3 regions of the Rahnella sp. 1L-D-7-B-C2 genome follow, and region 3 is predicted to be linked to each of the others. Evidence: predicted binding sites of a transcription regulator. Region 3 holds the regulator's gene; each other region holds the start of a gene.
What was found. The regulator PurR, encoded in region 3, represses purine synthesis genes. The targets are predictions, from matches to a motif close to CANGCAAACGTTTGCNTG.

Region 1: the regulator PurR is predicted to act here: its motif matches at 2,726-2,743, upstream of AC0Z7K_RS23065 (NCS2 family permease).
Region 2: the regulator PurR is predicted to act here: its motif matches at 4,103-4,120, upstream of AC0Z7K_RS23555 (nucleobase:cation symporter-2 family protein).

Annotation. Positions count from the first base shown of each region.
Region 1 covers NZ_JBXAVQ010000027.1:9,577-19,507, forward strand. Annotated here, with positions in the region: gene AC0Z7K_RS23055 (Na+/H+ antiporter) at 1-388, opposite strand, end outside; gene AC0Z7K_RS23060 (hypothetical protein) at 859-1,089, opposite strand; gene AC0Z7K_RS23065 (NCS2 family permease) at 1,241-2,608, opposite strand; gene AC0Z7K_RS23070 (glutathione S-transferase family protein) at 3,156-3,824, opposite strand; gene AC0Z7K_RS23075 (putative bifunctional diguanylate cyclase/phosphodiesterase) at 4,093-6,186, shown strand; gene AC0Z7K_RS23080 (methyl-accepting chemotaxis protein) at 6,199-7,761, opposite strand; gene AC0Z7K_RS23085 (inositol monophosphatase family protein) at 7,996-8,796, opposite strand; gene AC0Z7K_RS23090 (LysE family translocator) at 8,978-9,610, shown strand; gene AC0Z7K_RS23095 (ABC transporter substrate-binding protein) at 9,722-9,931, shown strand, end outside.
Region 2 covers NZ_JBXAVQ010000029.1:8,300-18,230, reverse strand. Annotated here, with positions in the region: gene fabY (fatty acid biosynthesis protein FabY) at 1-734, shown strand, start outside; gene AC0Z7K_RS23560 (AsmA family protein) at 812-2,503, opposite strand; gene AC0Z7K_RS23555 (nucleobase:cation symporter-2 family protein) at 2,654-4,048, opposite strand; gene gltS (sodium/glutamate symporter) at 4,287-5,498, shown strand; gene AC0Z7K_RS23545 (PTS sugar transporter subunit IIC) at 5,565-6,890, opposite strand; gene recG (ATP-dependent DNA helicase RecG) at 7,112-9,193, opposite strand; gene trmH (tRNA (guanosine(18)-2'-O)-methyltransferase TrmH) at 9,190-9,888, opposite strand; gene spoT (bifunctional GTP diphosphokinase/guanosine-3',5'-bis pyrophosphate 3'-pyrophosphohydrolase) at 9,894-9,931, opposite strand, start outside.
Region 3 covers NZ_JBXAVQ010000002.1:301,969-311,899, reverse strand. Annotated here, with positions in the region: gene AC0Z7K_RS05050 (S6 family peptidase) at 1-2,700, opposite strand, end outside; gene purR (HTH-type transcriptional repressor PurR) at 3,074-4,099, opposite strand; gene cydH (cytochrome bd-I oxidase subunit CydH) at 4,433-4,522, shown strand; gene AC0Z7K_RS05035 (C40 family peptidase) at 4,689-5,603, opposite strand; gene AC0Z7K_RS05030 (Grx4 family monothiol glutaredoxin) at 6,066-6,413, shown strand; gene rnt (ribonuclease T) at 6,523-7,239, opposite strand; gene gloA (lactoylglutathione lyase) at 7,343-7,750, opposite strand; gene nemA (N-ethylmaleimide reductase) at 7,911-9,002, opposite strand; gene AC0Z7K_RS05010 (DUF1289 domain-containing protein) at 9,203-9,442, shown strand; gene AC0Z7K_RS05005 (aldo/keto reductase) at 9,560-9,931, shown strand, end outside.

The sequences.
Region 1 (9,931 bases), on a different contig from region 3:
CCACGGCATCGGTCGGTGACAGCACGGCGGCCAGCGCAAACGCAGCAACCAGTGGAATATCCGGCACCATCATATATATCAGATAGCCGATACCGACGACGGTGAGCAGCACCAGTACCAGCGCCAGCCCAAGTATTTCGCGCCCGTGGTGGAGGAATTCACGGGTCGGGGTTTTCCAGCCATCCGCGAACAGTAACGGCGGAATGAAGAGGACTAAAAACAGTTCCGGGTCGAAATCCACGTGCAGACCAAAATTCGGCCAGGCCAGTAAGGCACCGACGGCGATCTGCATTAATGGAAGAGGAACCTGAAACGGCAACATTCTGGTTACGACACCGGAGAGCGACACCACCAGAATCAAAATCAGAATGGTAAAGAATATTTCCATGCTTTCCTTAGACTCTTGTTTTTATGATTTCAATCAGACGGGGTCTGACACGTACAGGGGGAATAGTAGATCAAAAAAAGCGTACTTTTAAATCAGAGCGTGCTTAAAGCCGCTTTTAAACCCAAGTCAAGGTACCCAGACTGGCTTCAAGGTCAACACCGTGGGCTCGCCGCCCACACTGGCCTTAAGGGCGGCTTTAAAAGCGGATCGCGTAAGTTTCGGTTTCTCAATAGCAGTGATCTCTTAACTCGTCGCGACGAAACCGCCCAAAGAGGGCCAGGACGGGCCCTCTTTGGAATCTCCACGTCTTTTTAAAACACGCGCTATCGCTGGAACGATGGCCGTGTTCTGTAATTAACGCGTGTGGCGCAAAACCCTGCCGCTGCGCAGTTCCCTCGCTCGGTCTTCGAGCCTTAGGTCTCGAAGCCGCTCCGTTCGGCAGGATTTTTCGATCGCGCCATCTCAACATTTTAAAAAACAAAACCAGAAAATTTGCACAGCGTATTTGGGTTTCTGAAATGTTCTGAGCCGGTGAGGTTGTGACCTAGAAAGCTTTGGCCGCTTTCAAAAATCACGCCGGAGGGAGAGGTGGAAAACCGCGCGGCTTTTTTTGCGCGGGTTGTAACCCGACCGGAGGGCACCGCGCAGCGGCGAGATTTTGCGGCAATCACAGAAGTCGCTGAAACATAGCCCGTCAGCATGGCACATGTTTGAAAAAGCGAGGGGAGTGCAGAGGGGAAAGACTTTCCCCTCTGCTCGGTTTAAGTGCGGTAAGTTAAGCGATCACCGTTATTGAGAAACCGAAAACTTCTCGACCAAAAAATTAAGCCCGCCAACTGCCCGGACAGGCACTTAGATAGCCCATCCACCCGCATAAAACACCACCAACGCCACCGCGATGATCACCGTCCCGACGTTAAGCTTGCGCCATTCCCCCGAGAAGATACGGCCAATCACCAGCGCGCTGAAGCCCAGCATGATCCCCGTAACGATGTTGCAGGTCAGTACGATAAATACCGCACATAACAAACCCGCCATAGCATCGACAAAATCAGTGAAATCCAGTTTGTTAACGTTGCTCAGCATCAGCAGGCCGACGTACATCAGCGCTGGCGCGGTAGCGTAAGCTGGCACCAGATAAGAGAGCGGAGACAGGAACAACATCAGCAGAAATAACACGCCGACAACGGTGGCCGTCAGGCCGGTTTTACCGCCCGCTGCCGTACCTGCGGCAGATTCGATATAGACCGCAGCAGGAGAGGCGCCAACCAGGGAAGCGAAAATGCTGCTGACGGAGTCGGCTGTCAGGGCTTTACCGCCGCTGATGATCTGACCCTTTTCGTCCAGCAGATTAGCCTGCCCGGCGACAGCACGGATGGTGCCGGTGGCGTCGAAGACCGCCGTCATCACCAGCGCCAGAACGCTAGGCAAGACTGCCGCTTTCATCGCGCCCATGATGTCGAGATCGAAAATCACTGATTTGCCATCCGCGCCCGCCAGAGAAGGCATCGCGAACAAGCCCTGATATTTCACTGCCGGATCGAAAATCAGACCGATAATCGAAATCGCGATGATCACCAGAAGAATGCCGCCCGGCACGCGCAGTTTTTCAAGGCCGAAAATCACCGCCAGACCTAGCAACGTCATGACCACAGGGAAAGAAGTGAAGGCACCCAGCGCGACAGGCAAACCGTCTAAAGGATTTTTCACTACCAGACCGACACCGTTGGCAGCGATCAGCAGCAGGAAAAGACCAATACCGATGCCTGTCCCATGCGCAACGCCCATCGGCAAATTGCGCAATATCCACGAACGGATCCCGGTGACCGAGATAATCGTGAACAACACGCCCATCAGGAAGACCGCGCCCAGCGCAACCGGCACACTGATGTGCTGGCCGAGCACCAGACTAAACGCAGTGAACGCCGTCAGCGAGATGGCGCAACCAATCGCCAGTGGCAGATTTGCCCACAGCCCCATCAGCAGGGAACCGAAACCGGCGACCAGACAGGTCGCGACAAACACAGCGGTCGGAGAGAAACCCGCTTTGCCGAGCATAGACGGCACCACAATCACCGAATACACCATGGCCAGGAACGTCGTTAACCCGGCGATCACTTCCTGACGCACGTTACTGCCACGCGCACTGATTTTGAAATAAGCATCAAGCGGGCCCTTTGGCGCAATCGCGCGGCCCGTTTGAGGTTGTTGACTCGACATGGAAAATCCTCTGGATGTCTTTACTGAATAGCCTGCGTGGTCATTATGAAACCGTTTCTTCACGTTCGCTTCCCTACCTGCCGTGATGAAAACCGACAAAACCGGCCTCAACACCTCAGGGCAAACGTTTAACTCACATCGCGTATGGCGGGACTAAAATTTGGCGCAAACGATTATCCGGCCTCTTATACCCTCTTTTCAACTCCGTTTGCCGACAATTTACCTTTGTCCGGTCAATAAAAATGCAGATTTGCTGCAAATTTAATCCTGTGGCGATTTACTGAACGGTATCGGTTGCGCATGCAGCAACGGTAATGGAGAAATCGCGGGGATGGAAAAAGGAAGGAAGGCGGTATCAGAATTGAAAACTGACGCTGAAAAAGAAGAAAGAAAACCAGAACAGCGATCCAAGAAATGAAAATCAAAAAGTAGCATGATTGTTTTTAAGGGTTATTTTTAAAAGCGTTCATTAAGTAAAATACTTTACTGATGAACGCCCGAAATAAACATAACAGCAGTGTTAAAACTCAGCGATGTTTAAAAATGCCTAACGCATTATCGTAAATGGCCCTCCAGTTTCCAGGGCTTTTTGATAAGCCGGACGCGCCGTGACATTGGATAACCACGCATTCAGATGAGGATATTTGCCCAACCCGGCGCGCGCATTGATGGCTTCGACCGGGAAACTCATCTGTATGTCAGCCGCGCTGAACTGATAACCCGCGAAATAAGGATGGGTGGCGAGGTGTTGCTCGAGGTAATCCATGTGAGTCACCAGCTGCTTGTCGATGTAATTTTTCTGCACACCCTGCCCGATAGCACCGGCAATCGGACGGATCAGCCACGGCATCGGCGGCTTACCTAATCGGCCAAATATCAGCTTCATGACCAGCAGCGGCATTAGCGAACCTTCAGCATAATGCATCCAGTAACGGTATTGCTGGCGCTCGGCAAAGGCGGTCGGTTTGAGCAGCCCTTCTGTATCATAAACTTCCTGCAAGTATTCAATGATTGCGCCCGACTCGGCAAGGATCAGCCCGTTGTCTTCCAGCACCGGTGATTTTCCCAAAGGATGCACTTTTTTGAGTGAAGCGGGCGCCAGCATGGTGGATTTATCCCGCTGATAACGCTCAATTTCATAAGGAACGCTCACTTCTTCCAGCATCCACAGAATTCGCTGTGAACGTGAATTATCCAGATGATGTACTTTAATCATAATTCTGTTCCATCCCGTGACGTTTAATTATTTGTTAACTATAGACAACAGTTTCGCTCTCTGTTTATCACGCTTTTAAAAACCCCGCATTTCACAAGTGTAATTTTGTGGCTCTATTTTTTTATTTGATTAAATTCACTTACAGATTAATCTTAATTACACGAAAAACTCTCTCGTGACTTCATTCGCGTTTAATAACTCTATTGCGATTATTGCCGAATATAAAAATAGCCCGTCGTTTTTGACCCCTGCTTGTGTGGAGCCTTACATGTTTTCCAGTAATTACAACAATGTGCTGGTGATGTTCTCATTCATTGTTGCAATGCTTGCCTCTTATACCGCGCTGGATATGGCGGGTCGGGTCGCGACCACTCAGGGAAAGGCCTCCCGTCTCTGGTTAACCGGTGGCGCTATCGCCATGGGGATCGGTGTCTGGTCGATGCACTTTATCGGAATGCTGGCATTCAATTCAACAGTATCAATGGGTTATGACCCTCTCATCACCTTATTTTCCATGCTCATCGCCATTATCTCTTCCGCCTTTGCGCTGTGGCTGGTGTGCCTGCAACAGCTGCCGATGATGCGCTTACTGGCCGGTTCATTGCTGATGGGTGGCGGGATTGCCGCGATGCATTACACCGGCATGGCGGCGATGCGCATGATGCCCGCGATCGTATACAGCATACCGTGGGTGATGGTTTCTGTGCTGGTGGCCGTGGTGGCCTCGGGCGCGGCACTGTGGATGGCGTTCCATTTACGCCAGCAGTCGCCGAATGTGCGTTTGTTGCGCATCAGCGCGGCAGTCATCATGGGCACCGCGATTGTCGGAATGCACTATATCGGCATGGCCGCGGCCAGTTTCCCGCCGATGAGCCACAGCATGGCGGCGTACAGCGGCGTGGATAACAACTGGCTGGCGTTGCTGGTAATTGTAGTGACGCTGGCAATACTGGCGATCACACTGATTATCTCGGTGCTCGATGGCCGTATGCAGGCGCGTACCTCGGTGCTGGCCTCTTCACTGGCGCAGGCCAACCGCGAGCTGACGCAGCTGGCGCTGCACGACAATCTGACCAAACTGCCAAACCGTTTATTGCTCGAAGACCGCCTCGGCCAGGCGGTGCAGAAAGCGGTACGTGAGGAATCCGAGTTCGCAGTGCTGTTTATCGATCTTGATGGTTTTAAAGCGGTGAACGACGCCTTTGGCCATCACATTGGCGATCAGTTGCTGATCTCGGTGACCGAGCGTCTGCTTTCGCATGTTCGTGCATCGGATACGCTCGCACGTCTGGGCGGCGACGAATTTGTCCTGCTGACCGAAATCACCGAGCCGACCGACGCCTCACAGCTGGCGGATAAACTGGTGCATCTGATTGCTCGCCCGTTCTACGTTTCCCGCTATGAGCTGCTGGTCTCCGCCAGTATTGGTATCGCGGTTTACCCGGGCGACGGCGAGAACGAACGCGAGCTGATGCTCAATGCCGATGCGGCGATGTATCACACCAAAAACTCGGGGCGTAACGGCCACAGCTTCTTCCAGCCGTCAATGAATGCCAATGCACAGAACCAGCTACAGATGCTGAACGATCTGCGTCTGGCTATCGAACACCACGAGCTGCGCCTGCATTATCAGCCAAAATTTATCGCACCTTACGGGCCGGTCAGCGGTTTCGAAGCCCTGTTGCGCTGGGAGCGCGAAGGTAAAACCCTCAGCCCGGACGTGTTCCTGCCGCTGGCAGAAAAAACCGGTCTGATTATTCCCATCGGCGAATGGGTTTTGAATGAAGCCTGCCGCCAGCTGCGTGAATGGCACCTCGACGGGCACACTACCTGGACGGTAGCGGTTAATCTTTCCGCACTGCAATTTGAGCAGGCAAATCTGGTGGAGATGGTGATCGATACCGTGGAGCGTCACCACATTCCACCGGCGATGCTGACGCTGGAAGTCACCGAAACCACCGCGATGCGCAACCCGGACGTCAGCGTGGCGATCCTCGAACGTCTGACTCAGTTTGGCGTGAAGGCGTCGATTGATGATTTCGGCACCGGTTATTCCAGCCTGTTGTACCTGAAACGTTTACCGGCCAGCGAGCTGAAAATCGATGGTGCCTTTATCAACGATCTGATTGCCGGAAGCGAAGACGCCAGCATTGTTTCGGCGATTATCGCCCTCGGCCAGACGCTGAATCTGAAAGTGGTGGCCGAAGGTGTGGAAACCGCCCAGCAGCAGGATTTCCTCACTCAGCTGGGCTGTGACACGCTTCAGGGCTACCTGCTCGGACGTCCGATGACGCCTGAGCAAATCGCCCGGCACCCGGATTCGGCGTGGGATCCACAGCTTTCTATTACGCAGCAACCCTGAAGCGCCTCTGACTTATTCGACCGCCGTGCGGAAAAACCGCACGGCATTGCGCAACTCGAGACTTTGTTCCGTCAGCGATTGCGCCGCCGCAGCGGCCTGTTCCACCAGCGCGGCGTTCTGCTGCGTCACCCTGTCCATCTGATCCACCGCAATCCCGACTTCATGAATGCCAGTATGTTGCTCGGTGCTGGCGGTAGAAATCTCACTGACGATCCCCGCCACTTTATTCACTGAATTCACAATTTCGTTCATTGCATGGCTGGCACGATCGGCCTGCTGCGACCCTTCGGCGATTTTTGTCACCGTGCCGTGAATCAGGTTTTTAATCTCCTTCGCTGCCTGTCCGCTTTTTTGCGCCAGCACGCGCACTTCGCTGGCGACGACCGCAAACCCTTTACCCTGCGTGCCCGCCCGCGCCGCTTCAACCGCCGCATTCAGCGCCAGAAGATTGGTCTGGAAGGCAATCCCTTCAATCACGCTGATGATATTGATGATTTCATTCGAGCTGCCGGAGACGTCGCGCATATGCGCCTGCATCCCGCTGACGATCGACCCGCCCTGTGATGCCGTCTCAGACGTCGCGTGCGCCAGCTGGCTGGCTTCACGCGCATTCTCTGCATTCTGGCTGACTGTCGTCGTGAGGTTCTGCATGTTGGCGCTGGTCTGCACCAGCGACGCCGCCTGCTCTTCGGTGCGCTGCGATAAATCGATGTTGCCCTGCGCAATCTCGCTGGCAGCGTGATTTATCGACTCGCTGCCGCTCATAATCTGATGGATAGTCTGATTGAGCTGCTGATTCATGCTGCTCAGCGACGCCAGCAAACTGTGCTTATCGCCGGGGCGCAGGATAATGTCCGTCGCCAGATTCCCCGCCGCAATCTCCTGCATGATTGATGCCGCATACGCCGGTTCGCCGCCCAGTTGCCGGTTAAGATTTCGCGCCAGCAACAGCGCCATACCGAGAGACAGCAGCAACGCCACAATCACCAGCACCAGAAACAGCACGCTGGCGGCGTGATAATGGCTGCGTGCGGAGGCAGCCGCCTGCTCGCTGTTGCTCACTTCGTCTTTGACCAGAGTGGCCAGATCGGCCATCAACTGCGTGCGGTATTTACGCGAGTTGTCACCGCTGATTTGCGTAGCCTGCGCAATATCATTGCGCTCCATCGCTTCAATGACCTGATCGTTCGCCAGCGAAAACTGCTCAAAGTTAGCGATGATTTGCTTAAACAGCGCCGACTGACTGCCGCCGCTGTTCAGGTTGCGGTACGCATTTTCAGCGGCTTTAAAGTTCTCCACCGCCTGCATGATTTCTATCCGATGGCCGTCGCGCGACGCTCCCTGCGGGGAAGCAATATATTGCACCTGTTGCAGGCGCAGCTCGGCCAGCGTGCCGCGCATCACCAGCGGGTACTGAACGCCCGGCAAGCGGTATGCCCGATAGTCTTCAATCTGCTGATTAATGTTCTTCAGCTGCCAGGCGGAGGTCGCCGCCAGAACCAGCATCAGGGAAAGCACGAGCGCAAACGCGCCCAGCAGGCGGGCAAGCACGGAAAGTTGGGTCAATTTGTTCATCAGGACACGACAAAGTGAGTGACAGGAGTCAGAGATAACGGCACTGCGGAGAGGAACTTTATGGTGAAATGAAACAATATTTCATTTTGTTAAATGCGATTATTTATCCTGTAATCAGCAGGTTACCGGACGAATTCAGAATGTTACTTAACGGGAGGAAAGTATGAGGATAACAACACTTTTCCGCTTTGCCCCCGGAAATAGCCGGGAGCAGCGTGCAGAGGAAATAAAGCCCTAGCGCGGCTCGAAATCCGGCCATAACGTTTCTGCCGTCGCCATCAGGGAAGGCGTTCCGGCAGCGATCGACATATGGCGATAATTTTCGTTTCCGGCCGGGCCGGTAAAGCGGACAACGGTTTGCAGCCCGGCTTCCTGACACAGTACCGCGCCACCGGCGATATCCCACAGCGTGGTGCGGCGTTGCAGGTGGCCGTCGATAATTCCTTTGGCGGCGAATACCATGCCGATGGTGGTGCAGCGATAGCAATGCACCGACCACTCTGCGGTGCGCAGCCCGCGATAAAACGCCGAAGCTTCATCCAGCTTGTCGTCAGAGCTGTCGCCCAGCGAGACAATCTGCACGTCGCTAAAACGGTCATCACGGCGGAAAGGTTTGCCGTTGTGGAAGATACCTTTAGCGGATTCTGCGGCAAACAACTCGTTCAGCACCGGTAACGCCACCACACCGATCACTGGCTGTTTGTTCTCAACCAGCCCGAGCGATACGCCCCACAGCGGCGAACCGCGCAGGAAATTCGACGTGCCGTCAATCGGGTCGATCACCCAGCAGGCCGCATCCGTCAGCACGCCGCCCATTTCCTCACCGATGACGGCATCCTGCGGGAAATGCTCAGCCAGCTGCGCACGGATAAACTGCTCTACCGCCACATCGGCCTCCGACACGAAATCCTGCGTGCGTTTACTGCTGACTTCGATGCTGTCGCGACGGTTAAAAAATCCCAGTGCCAGTTCAGCGGCCTGAGCCGCAATATGGCTGGCTTTCGCCAGACGCACGGACATTTTGGTATTCGTCATTATCAATCCTGATTTCAGTCTGAGGGGAAAATCGCTCTCTTAGAATGTACCTGATTTTCTCAGGGCTGGATGAAGGCAGTATGACAACCGGCGCGCTGATCATTGTCTGAAGGCTTGCCAAAACAGCCTAAAAACCTCTATATCTTTATGCACAACGTTTCTGATTTCCCCGGAGAATGCCATGCCCGATGCCGCCCATTTGCTGTCCTTTTTACTGATTTGTGTCGGACTGGTGCTCACGCCCGGCCCTAACATGATTTACCTGATATCGCGTTCGCTGTGTCAGGGCCCGAAAGCGGGTCTTATTTCGCTCGGCGGTGTAGTGGTCGGTTTTTTGTTTTACATGGTGTTTTCAGCGCTGGGCATCACCGCATTGCTGATGGCGGTGCCGTTTGCCTATGACGCGCTGCGGATTTGTGGCGCGGCATACCTGCTGTATATGGCGTGGAATGCGGTGAAGCCCGGCGGGCGTTCACCGTTTCAGGTGAAAGATTTACCGCGAGACAGCAACAAAAAGCTGTTCACCATGGGGCTGGTGACCAATCTGCTTAACCCCAAAGCCGCCGTGTTGTATTTGTCTTTGCTGCCGCAATTTATTGTGCCGTCACAGGGGCATGTGCTGATGCAGTCACTGGTGCTGGGCGGATCGCAAATTATGGTCAGCTTTACGTTTAACGCGCTGATTGCGGTTTCGGCGGGCTATATTGCGGCATTTCTGGCCGGACGGCCTCTGTGGATGGTCATTCAGCGCTGGCTGATGGGCGCAGTGCTCGGCGGGCTGGCGGTGAAAATGCTCACTGAAGGCCGTAAGTAACTTTCTTTTTTGCGCCAGTGCCGTTTCCAAAAGCGGCATTATCGCCGGTCATATTCATCACGCCATTAACGTTATATAATTCTCTGCATAACGAAACCAGAGGATTTATCCGTGCGCGCTTTTTCTTCCACTGTTTTACTCGGACTCGTTCTGAGCCTTGCTTCGCATTCCGCTCTCGCTTCCCGCCAGATAACCGACCAGCTGGGTCGTCAGGTCACGATCCCCGATCGGGTCGATCGCGTGGTCGTGCTGCAACATCAGACCCTTAATCTGCTGGTGCAACTGGATGCCACGAAAGATATCGTCGGCGTGCTGAATAAC
Region 2 (9,931 bases), on a different contig from region 3:
ATGAGGCCTCTATCCGCTTCCTGGCGGTTGACCCGAACGTGCAGGATAAAGGGCTGGGAACGTTGGTGGCGATGACTCTGGAGTCTGTGGCGCGTCAGGAAGGCGTTAAGCGCGTGGTGTGTAGTGCCCGTGAAGACGCCGTAGAGTTTTTTGCCAAACTGGGTTTCATCAATCAGGGAGAAATTACCACGCCGCAAACCACGCCGGTGCGACACTTCCTGATGATCAAACCGGTTGAAACGTTGGATGACATTCTCCATCGCCCCGACTGGTGTGGTCAGCTGCAACAGGCCTGGTACGATCATATTCCTCTCAGTGAAAAAATGGGCGTGCGCATCAGCCAGTACACTGGCCAGCGGTTTGTTACCACGATGCCGGAGAACGGCAATCAGAATCCGCACCACACGCTGTTTGCGGGTAGTTTATTTTCACTCGCGACGCTGACCGGCTGGGGGCTGATTTGGCTGCTGCTTCGTGAACGTCATCTTGGCGGGACTATTGTTCTGGCCGATGCGCATATCCGCTACAGTTCGCCTGTGACCGGCAGGCCGCGTGCGGTGGCCGATCTCGGTTCAGTTAGTGGCGATCTGGACCGCCTGGCGCGCGGGCGTAAAGCACGCGTGCAGCTTGAAGTGAATTTGTACGGCGATGAGGCCGAAGGCGCAGTATTTGAAGGTACTTATCTTGTTCTGCCGGCAGCTCCCGGTGCGCCGCTGGAACCTGCAATTAACTAATTTTCAGCCTAAATATAAGCGCATAAAAAAGCACCGCGATGGCGGTGCTTTTTCTTTTCAGAAAACAGTGCTGGCAGTTACGGTGTTACTGCGCCGGAAACCAGTCCGTTCAGCATTCTCTGGTTGATAATCTGACCGTTGGCGCCGTTCACCTGAAGTGTGCCGTTGAGCGTAGGCTTGTAATCCACGTTAGCCGGCATCTGCCCTTGCAGATTGAGCTGCATGTTGGCGTTACCGTCAAGCTGCAGATGCGGCCATCCCCAGTTTTCCAGTTGATTAGCTGGCACGGCGCGCCCGGTCATTTTCACCGAGAACTGGCGCTGTGGTTGCTGATCCACCGTCCCGGTGGCTTCCAGCAATCCCTCTTTAGTGAACGCGCTCAGCTCAGAAATATTCACCTGACGGTCACTGGCCTCCAGCGTAATGGAAGGGCGGCGCACGTCGTTCCGGTTGAACGTCGCTTCGCTGGCGTTCAGATTCAGCTTACCATTCCAGATCCCCCACTGGTGATTACGCGCCAGCAGCAGATTGTTACCCAGCCCATCCAACGCCGTTAGCTGGAAGGGGAAATGTGGATCGATATCAATGATCAGGTTTCTGTTGGCAATAAACCGGCCAATCGAGATTTCAGCCAGGGAATCCGGCAGTGGCTGTACCCAAAGTTGTCTCCAGTTTTGCGGCAGCGTGTATTCCAGCCCGGCGACAGAAAGCTCATCAAGTTGCAGGCGTTTATTGGCGCGGAGCCAGTTGCCGGTGGTACGCAACAAACTGCGCTCCCAGCGTGCCGTAGCCTGCTTGATAGAAATGCCTTGCGCAGTCAGATCGAGATTGATGATCGGATCCTGAATATGCAAATTGCCGTTAATCATATCAGTCGCGTTTAGCGAGATTTCGCCGTCATTGCTTTGCCAGTCGCCTTTTTCCAGCGTCACATCCTGTACGGAAAGATCAACATCGCTGAATGCCCAGTCGGTTCCCTGCAAACGGGCGTCGATCAGATCAAGCCGTTCGATGGTGACTTTTGGCAGCGTCTGGAAATCATCGAAAAACTCAGAAAGCGATTTGGATGTTTGCAGGCGCACATTGCTCAGGCGCAGGTTTTCGATATTCCAGCTGCCATCCGCTGCCTGAGTGGCTTTGCCGGTGAGCTGACCGCGCGCTAAATCACCCCCAAAATTGCCCAGCGTGAGAATTTTATTATTCAGGTTACCCTGAATCAGGACGTTTTCGGCGGGAAGCCCGTTGACGGTAAGGTTCGCCGCACTGAGCTGAAAATCCGCTTTATCGCCCAACAGCTGGAGGGGGTTGGGTTGCCATGGGGAAATCCCGGCATTGATCTGCTGACCCTGAATCTCCAGTCCGGCGGCGTTTCCGGTCAGCGCCATTTTGCTCAGTTGCAGCGTATTGGCCTGAAAAGGCAGGTTCATGGCGGAGGGGCTGACGTTCAGGCGTCCGTTAATCAGCACGACGCGATCGAAAAAGCGCGGTTCAGTAATCTGACGCCAGCTTAAATCGAGATCGACTTCACCGGCGCTGAGCGTTTCAGGCTGATTTTTCTGCCCGAAGATGACATTAGTGAGCGTCACCCGCCCCGGCGTTGACCAGTCGTGGTCCAATTTTTCGACGGCGAGCCGGTAATCACTGTTATCTGTGACCCAGGTACTGAGTTTACCCGCCGCCCAGCGGGTCTGTAATAGGACGTACACCAGCACAATCGCCAGTACCAGAAGCAGGACGAACGTCAGCAAAATTTTACCGATAAATCTCATCGTCTGGGGCCTGTAGCGTGAATTAGGGATATAGGTTCTCTGTTTATGCCGCAAACAGCGAAATTTCTCAACAGCTTAGCAGACTGCAGACAATAAAAAGCGGCAGGGGTTCCGAACCACCTGCCGCCGTTGCATGCGTATTACAGTCGGTTATGACTTTTCGTGAGGAAAAACCAAATTCAGAACAATCGCAGTAATCCCGCCTGCAGCAATCCCGGAGGAGAGCAGGGTTTTGATCCAATCTGGCGCGAATTGCAGGATCAATGGCTGCTGGGATACTCCCATGCCGACTGCCAGAGACAGCGCCATGATCATAATCGCGCGGCGGTTCAGACGTTCACGGGAAACAATACGTACACCGGAAGCCGCGATGGTACCAAACATCACGATGGTCGCGCCGCCAAGAACCGGTTCAGGGATGTGCTGAACGAATCCGGCAACCGCAGGGAAAAGTCCCAGGACAATCAGCATCAGCGCCACGACAAACCCTACATAACGGCTGGCAACGCCGGTCAGTTGGATTACGCCGTTATTTTGGCCGAAGCAGGAATTCGGGAAGGTATTGAACACCGCAGAGAGCATGGAGTTCAGGCCGTTGGCCAGCACGCCGCCCTTGATGCGCTTCATGTAAAGCGGGCCGCTGACCGGTTGCTCGGAAACGTCGGATGTCGCGGTGATATCACCAATAGTTTCCAGCGAGGTGACCATAAAGATAAGCATCAGCGGGATCAGAAGATTCCAGTCAATTCCCAGACCGTAGTAAAGCGGCGTCGGGAAGGTGATCCCGCTGGTTTGTGACGAGGGTGCCACGGTCGGCAACATCCCCATCATCCATGCGGCCAGATAGCCCACTGCCATCGCAATAACCAGCGAGGCCACACGCAGGTAAGGGTTACGCTGACGATTGAGTAAAATAATCACCACCAGAACCACAGCGGCCAGCATCAGGTTTTTCGGTGCGCCAAAGGTGTGGTCGCTCATCGCGGCATATCCGCCACCGATGGATGTCAGACCGACCTGAATCAGCGAGAGGCCGATAATCATCACTACAATCCCGGAAACCAGCGGGGTGATCACGCGCCGGGCGAGGTGCAGGAAGCGTGAGAGAATGATTTCAGTACAAGACGCCAGCATCAGCGTCCCGAACAATGCGGCCATCATGGTCGGGACATCGGCACCGCCATTTTTCAGCGCCAGACCGCCCATAATCAGCGGCGAAACAAAGTTAAAGCTGGTGCCCTGAATCGAGAGAAGTCCCGAGCCCACCGGACCCCAGGTTTTAATTTGTAAAATGGAAGCCAGACCAGAGGCAAAAAGCGACATGCTGATGATGTGCTGGGTGTCCTGCGCGGGGAGCCCCAATGCCTGACAAATCAGTAATGCCGGGGTGATCACGGCTACAAACATCGCCAGCAAATGCTGGCAGGCGGCAAATAACGTCTGAGGAATTGGGGGGCGGTCTTCGAGCCGGTAAATCAGTTCACTTTTAGTCTGGCGGGAAAGGTCGGATTGCTGTGTTTCTTGTTCTGCTGTTTGCGTACTCATGTTGTGGCATTCCAATAAGCGGCAAAGCGGGCATTTTTATTGAAATCGACAATAAAAGCAATCGTTTGCTAACACGGATTTGTCGTCATTAATTTGAGTTAATGGGTTTGTTAAGCCCTGTTTTTCTTGCGTGATTTAGCGTTATTGACTTCTAATTCATCCTCTGGGGAAAAATAATGAATTGAGAAATCTATAACTCAATAATTTTATTGGATTTATTACAAAATGGAGTTCGTGAATGATTCAGCTCGATACCTACGGCACGCTGGTGGCTGCCACGCTGGTTCTCCTTTTAGGGCGCAAATGCGTTCAGTCGATTAACTTTCTTAAAAAATACACCATTCCTGAACCTGTCGCGGGCGGTTTGTTAGTTGCCGTTGTGCTGCTGATCGCCAACCGGATATTTGGCTGGGAAATTGGTTTTGATATTTCGTTAAAAGAACCTCTGATGCTGGCATTCTTTGCCACCATCGGTCTTAACGCGAATCTGGCCAGTCTGCGTTCCGGCGGAAAAAGCCTGATGCTGCTGGTGTTTGTCGTCGTCGGATTGCTGTTGCTGCAAAACGTTATTGGCATAGGCATGGCAAAAATGTTGGGAATGGATCCCCTGATGGGGCTGCTGGCCGGTTCCGTAACGCTGTCCGGCGGCCACGGTACTGGCGCAGCTTGGAGTAAGGTGTTCATAGAACGCTATGGCTTTGAGAATGCCACCGAAGTAGCGATGGCCTGTGCGACATTCGGGCTGGTGCTCGGCGGCATTATTGGCGGGCCAGTGGCGCGTTATCTGGTGAGTCACTCTTCAACGCCTAACGGCTCGCTTGATGATTCAGCCGATCCGAGCGCATTCGAAAAACCTGCGATTGGCCGCATGATCACTCCGCTGGTGCTCGTGGAGACTATTGCGCTGATCGCCATCTGTCTGAGTGCAGGCACCCGTATTTCCGAACTACTGCATGGCTCCGCTTTCGAAATTCCGACCTTTGTCTGTGTCCTGTTTGTTGGCGTGATCCTGAGTAATCTTCTCGCATGGTTGGGTTTCTACCGCGTATTTGATCGTGCGGTCTCGGTGCTGGGCAACGTCAGCCTGTCGCTGTTTCTGGCGATGGCGCTGATGAGCCTCAAACTCTGGGAAATGGCGTCGCTGGCGTTGCCGATGATGGCCATCCTGCTCGTGCAGACTATCGCGATGGCGCTTTACGCGATTTTCGTCACCTATCGCGTGATGGGCAAAAATTACGATGCAGCGGTGCTGGCAGCAGGCCACTGCGGATTTGGTCTGGGCGCAACGCCAACAGCGATTGCTAATATGCAGGCGATCACTAACCAGTTCGGTCCTTCACATCTGGCATTTTTAGTTGTTCCTATGGTCGGCGCGTTTTTCCTTGATATCGCCAATGCCATCGTCATTAAATTGTTCCTGATGCTGCCGGTCTTCCCGGCAATTGCTTAACTGCTTGAACTAAATAAGGGCACAAAAACCCATGTTTTTGTGCCCGATTCATCACTCCAAATTTGCTTAATTTGCTGCGTCAGCTTGCTCAGTAAAGACTTTTTCGGCTTCCGCTGCTTTCTCCTGAGTCAGTAACTGCTTCTCGTAGACTTTGAAGAATGGGTAGTAAATCATCATAGACAGCGCCATCAGCATGATGACCAAAATCGACACTTTGAAATCCCAGCCCATCGCCCAGGCTGCGCCAATCGGCGCCGGGGATGTCCACGGAACCAGTGAGATCATGTGCGGGAGAAGATCCGTGGAAACGGCCAGATAAGCGATCACGGCATTGACCATCGGGGCCAGCAGGAACGGGATGAAAAATACCGGGTTCATAACGATTGGGGTACCGAAAATCACCGGCTCGTTGATGTTGAAACAACTCGGCACCAGACTGAGTTTCCCCATGGTCCGCAGATGCGCTGACTTGCTGCGACAAAACAGCAACACCAGACCGATTGTCGCGCCAGAACCGCCAATGACGATAAGGAAATTCCAGAACGCCTCAGTCATGATGTGCGTCATCGGCAATCCGGCGGCCAGCGCGGTCTGATTCAGCCCGAGATTGGTCAGCCAGAATGCCTGTAACATCCCTGAGACAATCGCCGAACCGTGGATCCCGGCGAACCATAGGAGATGACAAATCAGCACCGCCACCAGAACGGCCGGAAGCGAGTCGGCGGCAGAAATCAGCGGCTCAAACAACGCCATAATGGCCTGCGGCAGCAGCATATCGAAGCCCGCCTGCACCAGTAAGCTGATCGGAAACAGCGTAATCACCAGGGCAATAATCGGGATCAGCAGATCAAATGAATGTTTAATGTTTGAAGGTACCTGCTCAGGAAGCCGTATGCCGATATTGTATTTCTTTAGCAGCCGCGTCAGTTCGGTGACATAAATCGCGACCAATATAGCGGTGAAAATACCTACACCGCCCAGCGCCTCCGTTGACATCTTTTTATCAACCTGTGGCGCAGCGACTAACAGGAACGACATCAACGACAGCATCGCGGTCATAAAGGGGTCAAGTTTGTAGCTTCTCGCCAGATTGTAGGCAATGGACGCCGCGATGTAGATCGACATGATGCCCATCGTCATATTGAACGGTGTCAGTATCTGAAGCTCATATTTCGCTGATAACGCCAACCAGCTGCGGGCAAATCCCCAGGAGGATTCCGGCGAAAAAGGAGGATGCACGAAAACTAACAGAAACGAGCCAACAATCATAAACGGCATTGCTGAAATAAAGCCGTCGCGCACCGCCATAACATGACGTTGAGAGGATAAGCGGGCCGCGAACGGGCTGATTTTTTGTTCAATAAACTGAAACAGAGACTGGCTGATGCTCATAATGATATTGGCCTTATGGTGAAGGAATCACACAGGGTTGCCTTAATTATCATCAGTGTAGATGTGGGATGTGAAACCGGTTACAGACTTTATGTGAGTCTGTGAAGGTCATCAAATAACCAGGGAAGAAAGTGGTTAAGGATGATTTTCTAACAAAACTCTGAGGAATAGTTGCTAAGGAAGCATCATTTTTAATGATGTTTTGGCAGAAAAAGGCGGGATCAGGCGTTGGTATAACGCACTCTTTCCGGCAGCCAGCGTTCAATCAGCGCTTTGGCATGATCGGGGAACTGTTGCTGAAGATAGCGCGCGATGCGCTGCACATCTGGGATCATTGCCTGATCGCGCAGCAAATCGGCCACTTTGAATTCGGCGCTGCCGGTCTGACGGGTACCCAGCAATTCACCCGGACCACGAATTTCTAAATCCTGCTGAGCAATCACAAAACCGTCATTACTGTCGCGCAGTACCTGCAAACGCTTCTGAGCCGTCTTGCTGAGCGGCGTTTTGTATAACAGTACGCAGTGGGAAGCTACCGCACCACGGCCAACGCGGCCGCGTAGTTGATGCAGTTGCGCCAAACCCAGACGTTCCGGGTTTTCGATGATCATCAGGCTGGCATTCGGCACGTCGACTCCCACTTCAATCACAGTCGTTGCCACCAGCAGCTGTACTTCGCCTTTTTTGAACGCCTGCATGACGGCTTGTTTTTCCTGAGCCTTCATACGGCCATGAACCAACCCGATATTCAGTGCAGGTAGAGCTTCTTTCAGACCTTCCCATGTGGCTTCTGCCGCCTGCGCTTCCAGCATTTCTGATTCTTCGATCAGCGTACAGACCCAATAGGCCTGACGATTTTCCAGCTCACAGGCGCTTTTAACGCGGCTGATTATGTCGCTGCGTCGTGTATCCGCAATGGCAACGGTAGTCACCGGCGTGCGTCCCGGCGGTAACTCGTCAATCACCGAGGTATCCAGATCGGCGTAAGCCGTCATCGCCAGCGTTCTTGGGATGGGCGTAGCGGTCATGATTAACTGATGCGGATGGAAGCCTTGCTGTAACCCTTTTTCCCACAATGCCAGCCGCTGATGAACACCAAAGCGGTGTTGTTCATCAATGATCACCAGAGATAACGAGGAGAAAAGCACCTGTTCCTGGAAGATGGCGTGAGTGCCAACCACCATGGATACCTGGCCGCTGGCAATCGCTTCCTGCTGTGCCTGCCGGGCTTTGCCTTTTTGCTTACCGGCCAGCCAGCCAACCTGAATTCCCAGCGGTTCGAACCACTGGCGAAAGTTATTGGCGTGCTGTTCGGCGAGTAATTCCGTCGGTGCCATCAGGCCTACCTGCTGCCCCTGCGCGATGGCGCAAAGTGCGGCGAGGGCAGCGACCAGCGTTTTACCTGAGCCGACATCGCCCTGGACCAGACGCATCATCGGATAACTTTTTGCCAGATCCTGCTCAATTTCGGCCACAACGCGATCTTGTGCACCGGTAGGGCTGAACGGAAGAGAAGCGAGGAACTGTTTTTTCAGGCGATCGTCGTGATGTAACGGCAACGCTTTATAACTTTGCGTACCTGCGCGCACGGCCAGCATGCTGAGATTATGCGCCAGTAACTCTTCCATTATCAGACGGCGCTGTGCCGGATGATGACCTTTCTCGAGGTCGGCCAACTGAATGTCTGGTGGTGGACGATGGAGAAGATGCAGCGCCTCGGGCAACGAAATCAACGAGCGACTTAGCTCTTCCGGCAATAGCTCGACGACAGGAACGGTATCAAGCAGCTCAAGCGCCTGATCGGTCAGTTTGCGCAGCGTCGCCTGACGAATGCCTTCAGTGGTTGGATAAACCGGTGTCAGCGATTCCTGCAAAACGACTTCGCTGTTTTCGCCCTGAATGCGGTATTCGGGATGAATAATTTCTGCGCCAATCGTGCCGCGTTTGATTTCGCCATATGCGGTCACGCGTCGGCCTGCGGCCAGACTGTTTTTCATCGCGGCATTGAAATTGAAGAAGCGCAGTGTGACCAGCCCGGTGCCGTCACTGATCTGGCAGGTCAGCATTCTGCGACGACCAAAGCTGATGTCACTGCGCAGCACTTCACCTTCAATGGTGGCAAACAGTCCGGGTTGTAAATCGTTTATGGCGTACAGACGGGTGCGGTCTTCATATCGCAGGGGAAGGTGAAGCAGTAAATCCTGAATAGTTTCAAGGCCGAGCTTAGCGAGTTTGTCTGCCTGACTGGCTCCGACGCCAGAAAGTGACGTGAGTGGGATAGCGTCGAGCAGGCGGCCTTTCATCTTTTTTTGACCGTCATTTGCATCGCCGTCCACCATTCGTCATCAGCAATAATCTGACCGGTTTCATCAATGAACGGGCGAGGTAACTTCTTTCTTTTCGCCACGTTAGACAGAACCGGATAGCCACCTTCAAACAGCAAACGCTGTTGTTCTTTCTCGCTCAACACGGTGCTTTCGCGACGATACATTCCGGCATTTTCGCGCTGGCGTTGGGCTTCATAAAGAATCAGGGCCGAGGCCACTGAAACATTTAACGACTGCACCATGCCAATCATCGGAATGATGATGTCGCTGTCTGCCAGTGCGAGTGCTTCAGGCGTAATGCCGGTTTTCTCCTGACCCAGTAAAATACATGTCGGAAGGGTGTAATCAATCGCGCGAAAGTCGACGGCTTTTTCAGAGAGGTTTGTGGCTAAGATTTGCATGCCCTGCGCCTTCATTTTGGCGACGGCATCTTGAATAGTTTTGTGTGTTTTGACCTGAACCCAACTGTTGCTGCCTGCGGCAGAAGAGACCAGCGTTTTCATTCTTGTCGTCGGCCAGACTGCATGAATTTCATGCACGCCAACAGCATCGGCGGTGCGAATGACAGCAGAAACGTTATGTGGTTTATGCACCTGTTCCATACAGACTGTGAGGTCTGGCTGGCGGGCCGTCAGCATTTCACGAATACGTGCATAACGTTCTGGGGTCATAACAATCAGTTTCGGTTGCGGGTTACTTTGATAACGTCCGGCA
Region 3 (9,931 bases):
GTCTGGAACAACGTCAGGTACATCCGGAGTGGGATCTGGCAGTGGTGCAGGTTCATCACCCTCGGTCAAATAACGTGACTCCAGACGATAATCCCAATATTGATTTCCTTCGCCATCAACCAGACGCTCTGACGCATCACTTTTACCAGGGGCAAACGTATAGAGGGAATACTGCCAAGGCCCGTTTGCGACGTAACCATGCTCAAGCTGGAAACTGTCTTTCGTCGACGTTCCGCCAACCTGAACAAGTGATATCCCTTCGGCAGAGCCGGCTATGCCGCTATTATTCACGTCGGTCATATAACCATCACCCGACAAATCAACATGTAACGTGACAGCCTGAGCTGTATCTGCGTTTCCTGAAATCAGTAACGTATCGCTAGTTGATTGCTGCTCTTCCATCCGGGTACGCAGATAGAGGTGAGTATTATTACCGGCTACGAAATTACCATTAACTCCCTGAGAAGCGGGGGTAAAATCCCTTTCTGTGAGTAAGTTTGGCTCATCATCAGGGCGCAGTATGACATTATCACCCAGTGTGAGATTATTCATGGTGGCCTCACCCGATAGCTCAGTCGCATCGTGCAAAATCATGTCCGAAGCGACAGAACCCTCCAGATTTAGCGTCCCGCCATAAATTTCAACGCCGCCGGTTAGGGTATTTTCGCCAGTCCAGTTCAGGGTGTCGTTGCCGTATTTTTCAAGCGAACCTTCGCCTGAAACTTGACCATTCAGCCAGCTATCAGCTGTGCCATCGGTGCTTGTCAATGTGGTAGTGTCATTGACGACCACCAGTTTGGCTTGCTTATCCAGTTCAATATCACCGGTGAAGTGCGTTTTACCAGTCATTTGCATGCTGGCGCGGTCTGCAAGTGTCACCTTGCCGACCATCGAAGCATGTTCGTTCAGGACAAAATCAGCGTCACTTTCAACCAGCAAATGATTCACATGATAACTTTCACTGATCCAGTCATCAGTGATGACCGTACCGGCCGCATGAGGAGTCACTCGCCCGCTGAAGATCGCAGTACCCGCACCCACAGTCATATCATTAACATCCACTCCGCCAGCAAAGTTCCAGCTATTATCTCCTGCCGGAACATAGTCAATATTAAGCGCATCAGGATGTTCCGACGAGCCTAAATGGCCGACAAAAGTCTGGGAGGTAGTGTTGTTTAGCGTCAACGTAGATTGTTCAGCATCGTTGGTGTTAGCGATAATCGCACCATCGTCATTATGATTTATGGTCGCGAAAGACATATCATAACCATTAAGGTCAAGAGTGCCCCCGCGCGAACCAAATTGAATCTTGTCACCGGTAATTTGGTTTTCTCCACCGAGTTGAACAACCGGACGGCCGCTGACCAGCGTAATGGTGGAAAATGCCTGACGCTTGTTGTTCTGGTCAGCTTGTTGGGCCAACACCACGGTACCGTCGCCGACTCGCAGTCCACCCTCATTAACGCCGGTGGCATTCACATACAGAGTACCTTCACCGATTTTATGCAGGTTATCGCCTTTAAGGCCGTTAACTTCCCAGTCAACCGTTTTATCAGCATCCACTTCGACACCACCACCAACCCATGTGGCATTAGCACCTGCCGCGGAGGCAACGCGGTAATCATTGGAAAATTGAAGCTTACCCGCGCCAAGATTTACGGAAGAATCCAGCACAAGCAGACCGCCTTCGCCATTGAAGCGAAGATCGTGTGTTGAGTTCAGCTCAGCATTGCTCGCCTGAGTGGGCAACGCATAGCTAACACCGTGCCATTGCCACTGAGAGCTCCCCTGAGTAATTGCCGTTTTCCCCCAGTGAATATCGCCGTCGGCAGCAATATCGTTGACATCAGGGTCAGTGTTTGCAGCAATTATTGACTCAAGATACGCAGTTTGCATGTAAGTTTCGTAGGACACATAATTGCCATATGGCATTGTTCCGCTGTGGCGGTCGTGAAGGCCTGCTAATTTCCATTGTTTATCCACACTGTCGTAGACATAAGTCGGACTTCCACTGTCACCGGATGTACCTGCAGTGGACAGTGGTGTTAGATTGGCGTCATTTGGGCCGGCGTTCGTCCAATAAAGCCATTGATCGTTTTCCATTGGGTTAACAACCGTTCCCCCTGATTTCCAGGCGTAAGAAATGGCTAACGAGTTTGCCTGCCCTGTGACAGGGTCAACCTGATATTGATGCCCTGTACCTACGCGTGCTAAATATTTATACCTTTCACGATCGCTTCTCAGTTCAGTCTGTGAAACATAAGGCACAGTAGCGGCATCAGTGACGACTTTATTCAGACGCGGGGATTGAAAATCTTGGGGCGTATCTGCGGGATATCCTGGATCATCATTTCTGGCAATAAATTTATAGCTGTAAGCGTATTTAGCGCCATTGCCGAACTTGCTCGATGTGAACTTGGTATTGTGCGCAACGCTGACGATATAGGACGGCGCTACGAGTGTTCCCGTGGCGTAATCATCCGTAGAACTGAAATCAGGCATTGGGAAATTCAATATGCCCGCAGATGTTCCATCCAGTTTAAACACTTCTATATTTTCTGCTCCGGGGGTATATTTACCTTTGTTTTCAGCGAAGTCCCGGTAGTCTTGTACCGAGACATCTTCACGCATTATTCCTGCATGAGTATTGAAAATAGCGCAAGAGATCAGTGTTGCGAGTAAACTTGGCTTCCATTCCATTAAATTTCCTTACTTCCTTTTAAAAGACGCAAGATATTAATTGAACCTTATTGGGAAGTGAAATTATAATTGTAAGGGCCTGTTCAGGCGGGTGGTATATAATACCTATTCATTTGAAATGTATAATGAAATATCACCTCAAAATGTTTTTTATATCATTTATGTTTTACAAATAACTCACGTGTATAATATTACGGTTAATTATCAATTGCGGTGAATTAATGCGCATGGCAAATGAATTCATATAATAATTAAAAGGGAAAACCTGATTTTCCTTAAACAACATTCACTTTAAATTAACGTGCTCGTAGCGAAATAACGCCTGCAAAGGCAGGCGCAATAAGGTATTAACATCAGTTATAACAGGCAAATATTAACGGCGATAGTCACGGTACGGCCCGTCAGCCACCGAGCGGCGTTCTACCAGTTTCGGATGTACCTCGATGGTCTGCGATTCTTCACGCTTACTGACGATGCGATCCAGCAACATCGTGAAGGCCATTTCGCCCAGGCGCTCTTTCGGCTGATGCACCGTGGTCAGCGCAGGTGAGAAGTAACGGGCATTGCGAACGTTATCATATCCGATAACGGAAATGTCCTGAGGAACGCGTAAACCAAACTCATCGGCTGCACAAATCGCGCCCATCGCCATGACGTCGCCGCCACAGAAAACGGCGGTCGGGCGTTGTTTTTGCATCAGGATTTTCTGCATCGCCTGGTAACCTGACTCAGGTTCGAAATCACCCTGAACTACCCATTCTTCACGCAAAGGAATATTGGCTTCCGTCAGCGCTTTCACAAAACCCTGAAAGCGGCCACCGCCGGTGTTACGCGCCAGCTGCCCTGGGATCACGCCGATATCGCGATGACCGCGTTCAATCAGATAGCGTCCGGCCATGTAACCACCTTCAAACGCATTATCGATAATGCTGTCGGTGAAGTTTTTACGCGCTTCGCCCCAGTCCATGACGACCATTGGGATTGACCGGTATTCTTCCAGCATGTTCAGCAGTTCATCAGGATATTCCGCACACATCACCAGCAAACCATCGACACGTTTTTGTGCCAGCATCGCCAGATATGCCTGTTGCTTATCCAGATTGTTGTGTGAATTACACAAAATCAACGTATAGCCTTTGGAGAAGCAACTGTTTTCCACGGCTTCAATCACTTCTGCAAAATAGGGCGCTTCGCTCGAGGTCGCCAGCAGGCCGATCGTTTTAGTGTTATTGACCTTCAGGCTGCGTGCGACGGCGCTTGGCGAGTAGTGCAAGTCTTTGATGGCCAGCAGAACCGCGGCTTTAGTGTCTTCGGCGACGAAACGTGTTTTATTGATGACGTGCGACACGGTTGTGGTGGAAACGCCAGCGCGCTTTGCGACATCTTTAATCGTTGCCATGTAAGGAATGACTCCTGAACTCACGTGTTTCAGCACGTTAGCATTATGTTAATCGTTTGCTTGCGTGGATTTCACTGCGAGCTAATAAAAAGGCAGTGAAATCGTTGGGTGAGTTCGTCAGAGTGAGGCGTAAAGCGCCCTCGGGAGAAATCGACCGGCACACAGGCGTGGTAACCGACAATTTTCTCTTATATTGCAGGAAAGTGGAAGTGTTATTGTAGGTTATCGGGCATGAATCAACGCGGGATTTTAGACGTGAAGTATGAGAAAATGCGTTGGCACACATTTAGTGTGGCTAAATGAAGCGCCACAATTGATCTGTAAGGGGGTTTTATGGACCGCAATCTAAAATTGTCATTAATCACCACGGTTTGCGCTTTGCTTGTGATTGTCGCTTTCAGCTTCACCGCAGTGATGAACTAAAAGACGCGCAAGTCAGGCAATAAAAAGGGCGATTACCTGTTACAGGAATCGCCCTTTTCAATTTTACGCAGTGACCTTTAGCGCCGATACTCTTCCCTGCAGAAACGCTTCGTTAAATGCTATTCAATGGCTGATTAGCGAAACTTCAGACTTAACGAACTGTTTATTATCGGATCGTTTTCGGGGTCATTACCCGACGTGCGCCTACGTAATGGTCTTGCCAGTAATCATCGCCCAGAGAGGTGATTTTGATGTCTTCACCGGTACGCGGTGACTGAATAAATTTGCCGTTGCCAACGTAAACCCCGACATGGTCCGCGGCTCCGCGGTTATTGATTCTAAAGAACACCAGATCGCCCGATTCCAGCTCGCCGCGTTTTACCGGCGCTGCGTCGCGCAGGTGGTACATTTCGTTGGCCGTGCGCGGCATCTTAATGCGAATCAAATCTTTGTACGCGTAATAAACTAAACCACTGCAATCGAATCCCGTATTAGGTGAGGTGCCACCCCAGCGATAAGGCTTGCCAACCTGATGCATCAGCTTTGTCATCGCCGTTTGCTGCGCATGTTGATAACGTTTCTTATGCGTCGCACTTAATGTAATCGGCTTACTGTCTTCTTCAACTAACTTTTTACCTTTGCGGTGTCGACCATAAGGTTCTTTCCTGCTGGCCTTTGTCGTGGTGTTTTTTGCCAGAGCCCGGGTTTTAGATTTCTTATCGGCTTTGCTTTCGGCCCGCGTGGTCTTGAGTGTTTTTTCTTTTTTGCTCTCAACGTGGGTTGCGGCCCGCGTCGTTTTTAGGGTTTTTTCTGACGAGGTTTTTCGCTTAACCAGCTCTGTGCTTTTGACTCTCTTCTTCGTATTCTTTTCGTGGCTCTGTTGTTCTTTAACCGGTGCCACTTTAGTTTTTTTAGTGGTTTTGGCCGCTACCGTTTTTCGCTTTCGGCGTTCTTCAGGGGTAACCTGATTAACGTGACTCTTTTTCTGATCGGCCGTAACGCGGGTCTGCGGTGAGGCCTGGGCTATATTCAAAAATAGCTGGGTAAAGAGCAGCACAAAAAGCGTGAACAGTAAGCGCATAGCTTCGTTACCATGAGTGGTTAGGTTAAACATCAGAGATGTCAGAGTATTGCCTAAAAGAACCAGACAAAACAGCACGAATTGCCTCGATTCTAGATCATATTGTGAGAAAAAGTTAATAGCTTTTTTTATGCTGAAATAAACGCCATTTTTAGTTAAAAAAATGACCACTTTTCAGTATGTTAATATTTGCGTGAAACCATGGTGAATTGCAAATCCGGTGTTAACCCGGCCGGCAAAAATGTTATTCTCCATGAATCTTTTATTTTGTGAGCCCTAACGCAGGCACCGAAAATAGTGAAATAAAATGCCAGTATTGAGAAAGACCCTGCAAAAAATGGCGTTTTTATCTGACTGCTGCCATCGTTACAATAGAGGGTAGTGTGATTCAGCACCGTTTTTGAGTGCTGCGCGTGAAGAGTAATGACCGTGACAGCCTGTACCGGCTTGAGGAAGCAAGAAATGACCACTCCAACTATTGAAAAAATTCAGAAGCAAGTTTCTGAAAACCCGATTCTGCTGTACATGAAAGGTTCTCCAAAACTGCCAAGCTGCGGTTTTTCTGCACAAGCTGTGCAGGCGTTGTCTGCCTGTGGCGAACGCTTCGCGTACGTTGATATCTTGCAGAACCCGGACATCCGCGCAGAAATGCCTAAGTTTGCCAACTGGCCAACGTTCCCACAACTGTGGGTGGATGGTGAACTGGTCGGCGGCTGCGACATCGTCATTGAGATGTATCAGCGCGGCGAACTGCAACAGCTGATCAAAGAAACGGCTGAGAAATATAAATCTTCTGAATCTGAAGAGTAATCAGCAGAAGTCATTGGCTGCCTGAGCGGTGGTGAATGAAAGTGAAAAGAGCGACATTGCGTCGCTCTTTTTGTTTTTATACTGGCAGGATTTGCACCGATTAAAACTGTTACTGCTGATTTTCTTCCGATGCGGTTTCATCTTCCAGCTCTTCGGCGTTCATCGCCAGGGGCCAGCCACCTAAACGTTTCCAGCGGTTCACCAGCTCACAGAACAGTTCTGCGGTGCGTTCGGTGTCATACAGGGCAGAATGCGCCTGACTGCTGTCGAAAACCATGCCCGCGCTGATACAGGCCTTTGCCAGCACGGTCTGCCCAAGAACCAGCCCGCTTAATGCGGCGGTATCAAACGTGGCAAAGGGATGGAACGGGTTACGTTTCAATCCGGCGCGTTCGGCAGCGGCCATCAGGAAGCTGTGATCGAAATTGGCGTTATGCGCCACGATGATCGCCCGGTTGCAATTCTGCTCTTTCATCCCTTTACGGATGACTTTGAATATCTCATGCAGAGCATCGTATTCACTGACCGCACCGCGCAGCGGATTGGTTGGGTCAATCCCGTTAAAAGCCAGCGCCTCGGGCACCAGAATGGAGCCTTCAAACGGCTCAACGTGGAAATGTACGGTCTCGTCGCTTTCCAGCCAGCCGTCTTCATCCATTTTCAGCGTGATTGCCGCAATTTCCAGCAGCGCATCAGTTTTGGCGTTAAATCCGGCAGTTTCTACGTCGATCACTACAGGATAAAAACCACGGAAACGGCCTTTCAGCGCGTTAATGTCACTATTCTCGGCCATTAGTTTCTTATCTTCATCGAATTCAGCGCACATTATGACAAATTTTGCCGCCACTTGCAGGCGTGAGGTAAACATTCGGCAATAAAGCGGGCAATAAAAAGGGCGCTTTCGCGCCCTGAAGCCAGTTAGCAACGTATCAGTTGCCCAGACCCTGACCTGCATGTTTGGATTCGATCAGCTCGATTTTATAACCGTCCGGATCTTCCACAAACGCAATAATGGTGGAGCCGCCTTTAACCGGGCCCGCCTCACGGGTGACTTTGCCACCGGCGTTGCGGATGTCGTCGCAGGTTTGTGCCACGTTATCGACGCCTAATGCGATGTGACCGTAGGCAGTGCCGAGGTCATAGCTGTCAACGCCCCAGTTGTAGGTCAGCTCGATGACTGCGCCTTCGCTTTCATCGGTGTAACCGACAAACGCCAGAGAATATTTGTATTCGGTATTTTCGCTGGTACGCAGCAAACGCATACCTAAAACGTCAGTGTAAAAGCTGATAGCACGTTGCAGATCGCCGACGCGAAGCATGGTATGGAGTAAACGCATAGGTTCCTCTTTTATTTGCAGGATGAGAATAATCAGGTTCAGCCTAACCGATAGAGGCGGTTTTGTCTGTAAAACACAGAACAGGTGTTGAAACTCTGAACAAAAAAAGGCGACCGGAGGGGATCGGTCGCCTGCTGGTGGAGACTACTGGTTTAAACGGTTACAGCGTTGGGTAATCCGTATAACCCTGAGCGTCGCCGCCGTAGAAGGTTTCTGGTTTTGGTTCATTAAGCGGGGCGTGAGATTTCAGACGCTCGACCAGATCCGGGTTTGCGATATAGCTGCGGCCAAAGGCAACGGCGTCGATATACCCTTTTTCGATCAGTTCTTCGCCTTTTTCCGCGGTGTAAGCACCGGCACCTACAATGACACCCTGATAATGCGTACGGATCACTTCACGCAATTCTGTGGTGTAAGGTTTGCCGCCGGCCCAGTCAGGTTCGGAAATATGCAGATAGGCCAGTTTGCGTTTGTTCAGTTCGTCCAGCAGATAGATGGCTGCCTGCACCTGATCTTCACCGTTATCCAGACCGTTGAACGGACCCAGTGGGGAAATGCGGATCCCCACGCGCTCTGCGCCGATTGCTTCAATCGCAGCATCAACCACTTCCAGCGTCAGGCGGGTACGGTTCTCGATGCTGCCGCCGTACTGGTCTTCACGCAAGTTAGAAGCCGGAGACATGAACTGGTGCAGCAGATAGCCGTGTGCCGCGTGCAGCTCAATGTAATCGAAACCGGCTTCTGCGGAATACACGGCGGACTGACGGAAATCATTGATGATACCTGGGATCTCACTCAGTTCCAGCGCACGCGGCGTCGGGCAGTCGACGCGGATAGCGTTGCCTTGCTCATCACGCAGGCTGGTGCGGGTGTTTGGGTTTACAGCGGATGCTGAAACTGGCGTCTGGTTATCTGGCTGAACACTGTTGTGTGAGATGCGGCCGGTGTGCCACAGCTGAACGGCGATGTGCCCGTTTTTATCATGAACACCCGCAACGATTTTCTTCCACGCAGCAACCTGTTCCGGCGTGTGCAAACCCGGGGCGCCCGCGTAACCTTTGGCCTGGAAGGAAACTTGCGTCGCTTCTGTGATGATAAGGCCGGAACTGTGGCGCTGTGCGTAATACTCGCCCATCAGCGGCGTCGGGATATCACCCGGTTCAATGCTGCGCAGGCGGGTCAGGGGAGCCATAAAGACGCGGTTCGGTAACGTGTTTTTACCGACAACAATCGGGGAGAAAAGCTTAGTCATTTCAGTAACTCCGAGGTTAATGGATCGATCGGTATGAGGTGAAGAAAAGGGCTCTGCATCATACGACCTTAGTTATATGGGTACTTTTTAACGTATCTGCCCCGCCTCTGACTACGCGCAAGGTGCCTTTTTATAAATCACCTTGCGGGATGGCGAGAAAACGTCTTGAATGAAAGCTCACCGTTAATTGCGGAGGGTATGTGGCTCAACAGCTCGAGTTCTTTGAAATCCCCAGCCCGTGCCGTGGTATTTGTCAGGCCGATGAGCGGGGCTATTGTCGTGGTTGCCAGCGCAGCCGCGATGAGCGTTTTGGCTGGATTAAAATGACCGATACCGAGAAACGCCACGTGCTGCGTTTATGCCAGCAACGCTTATTGCGTCAGCAGCGTGCCGGAAAATTACCGGATGAGCCTCTGCCTGAACAGCCTGAGCTTTTTTAATCACCAAAGCGGGCATTCCCGTTTCACTTCCTGTTCATTCTTCCTGTCAGCATCAATACAGCGCGCCGGTCGTTGTGTATTCTGTGGGTCGAAAATACCAAAAATAAGGAAATCATCATGGATCCACGTACTCCTATATCGCCGCAAGGCCCGGTTTTCTCAACGCTGATTTGCGGCTACTGGCGTCTGATGGAATGGGACATGACACCGCAGCAGCTTTTGACGTTCATGGAGCAACATATAGAGCTGGGCATCACGACCGCTGATCACGCCGATATCTACGGTGGGTATCAGTGCGAAGCGGCCTTCGGTGAAGCATTGCGCCTGAAGCCTGCGCTGCGTGAACAAATGCAGCTGGTCAGCAAATGCGGTATTGCGACCACCGCCGATCCTGAAAACAAAATCGGCCACTACATTACGGATACGCAGTACATCATTCAGCGTGCAGAAAAATCCCTGAGCAATCTGCATACCGATCATCTGGATTTA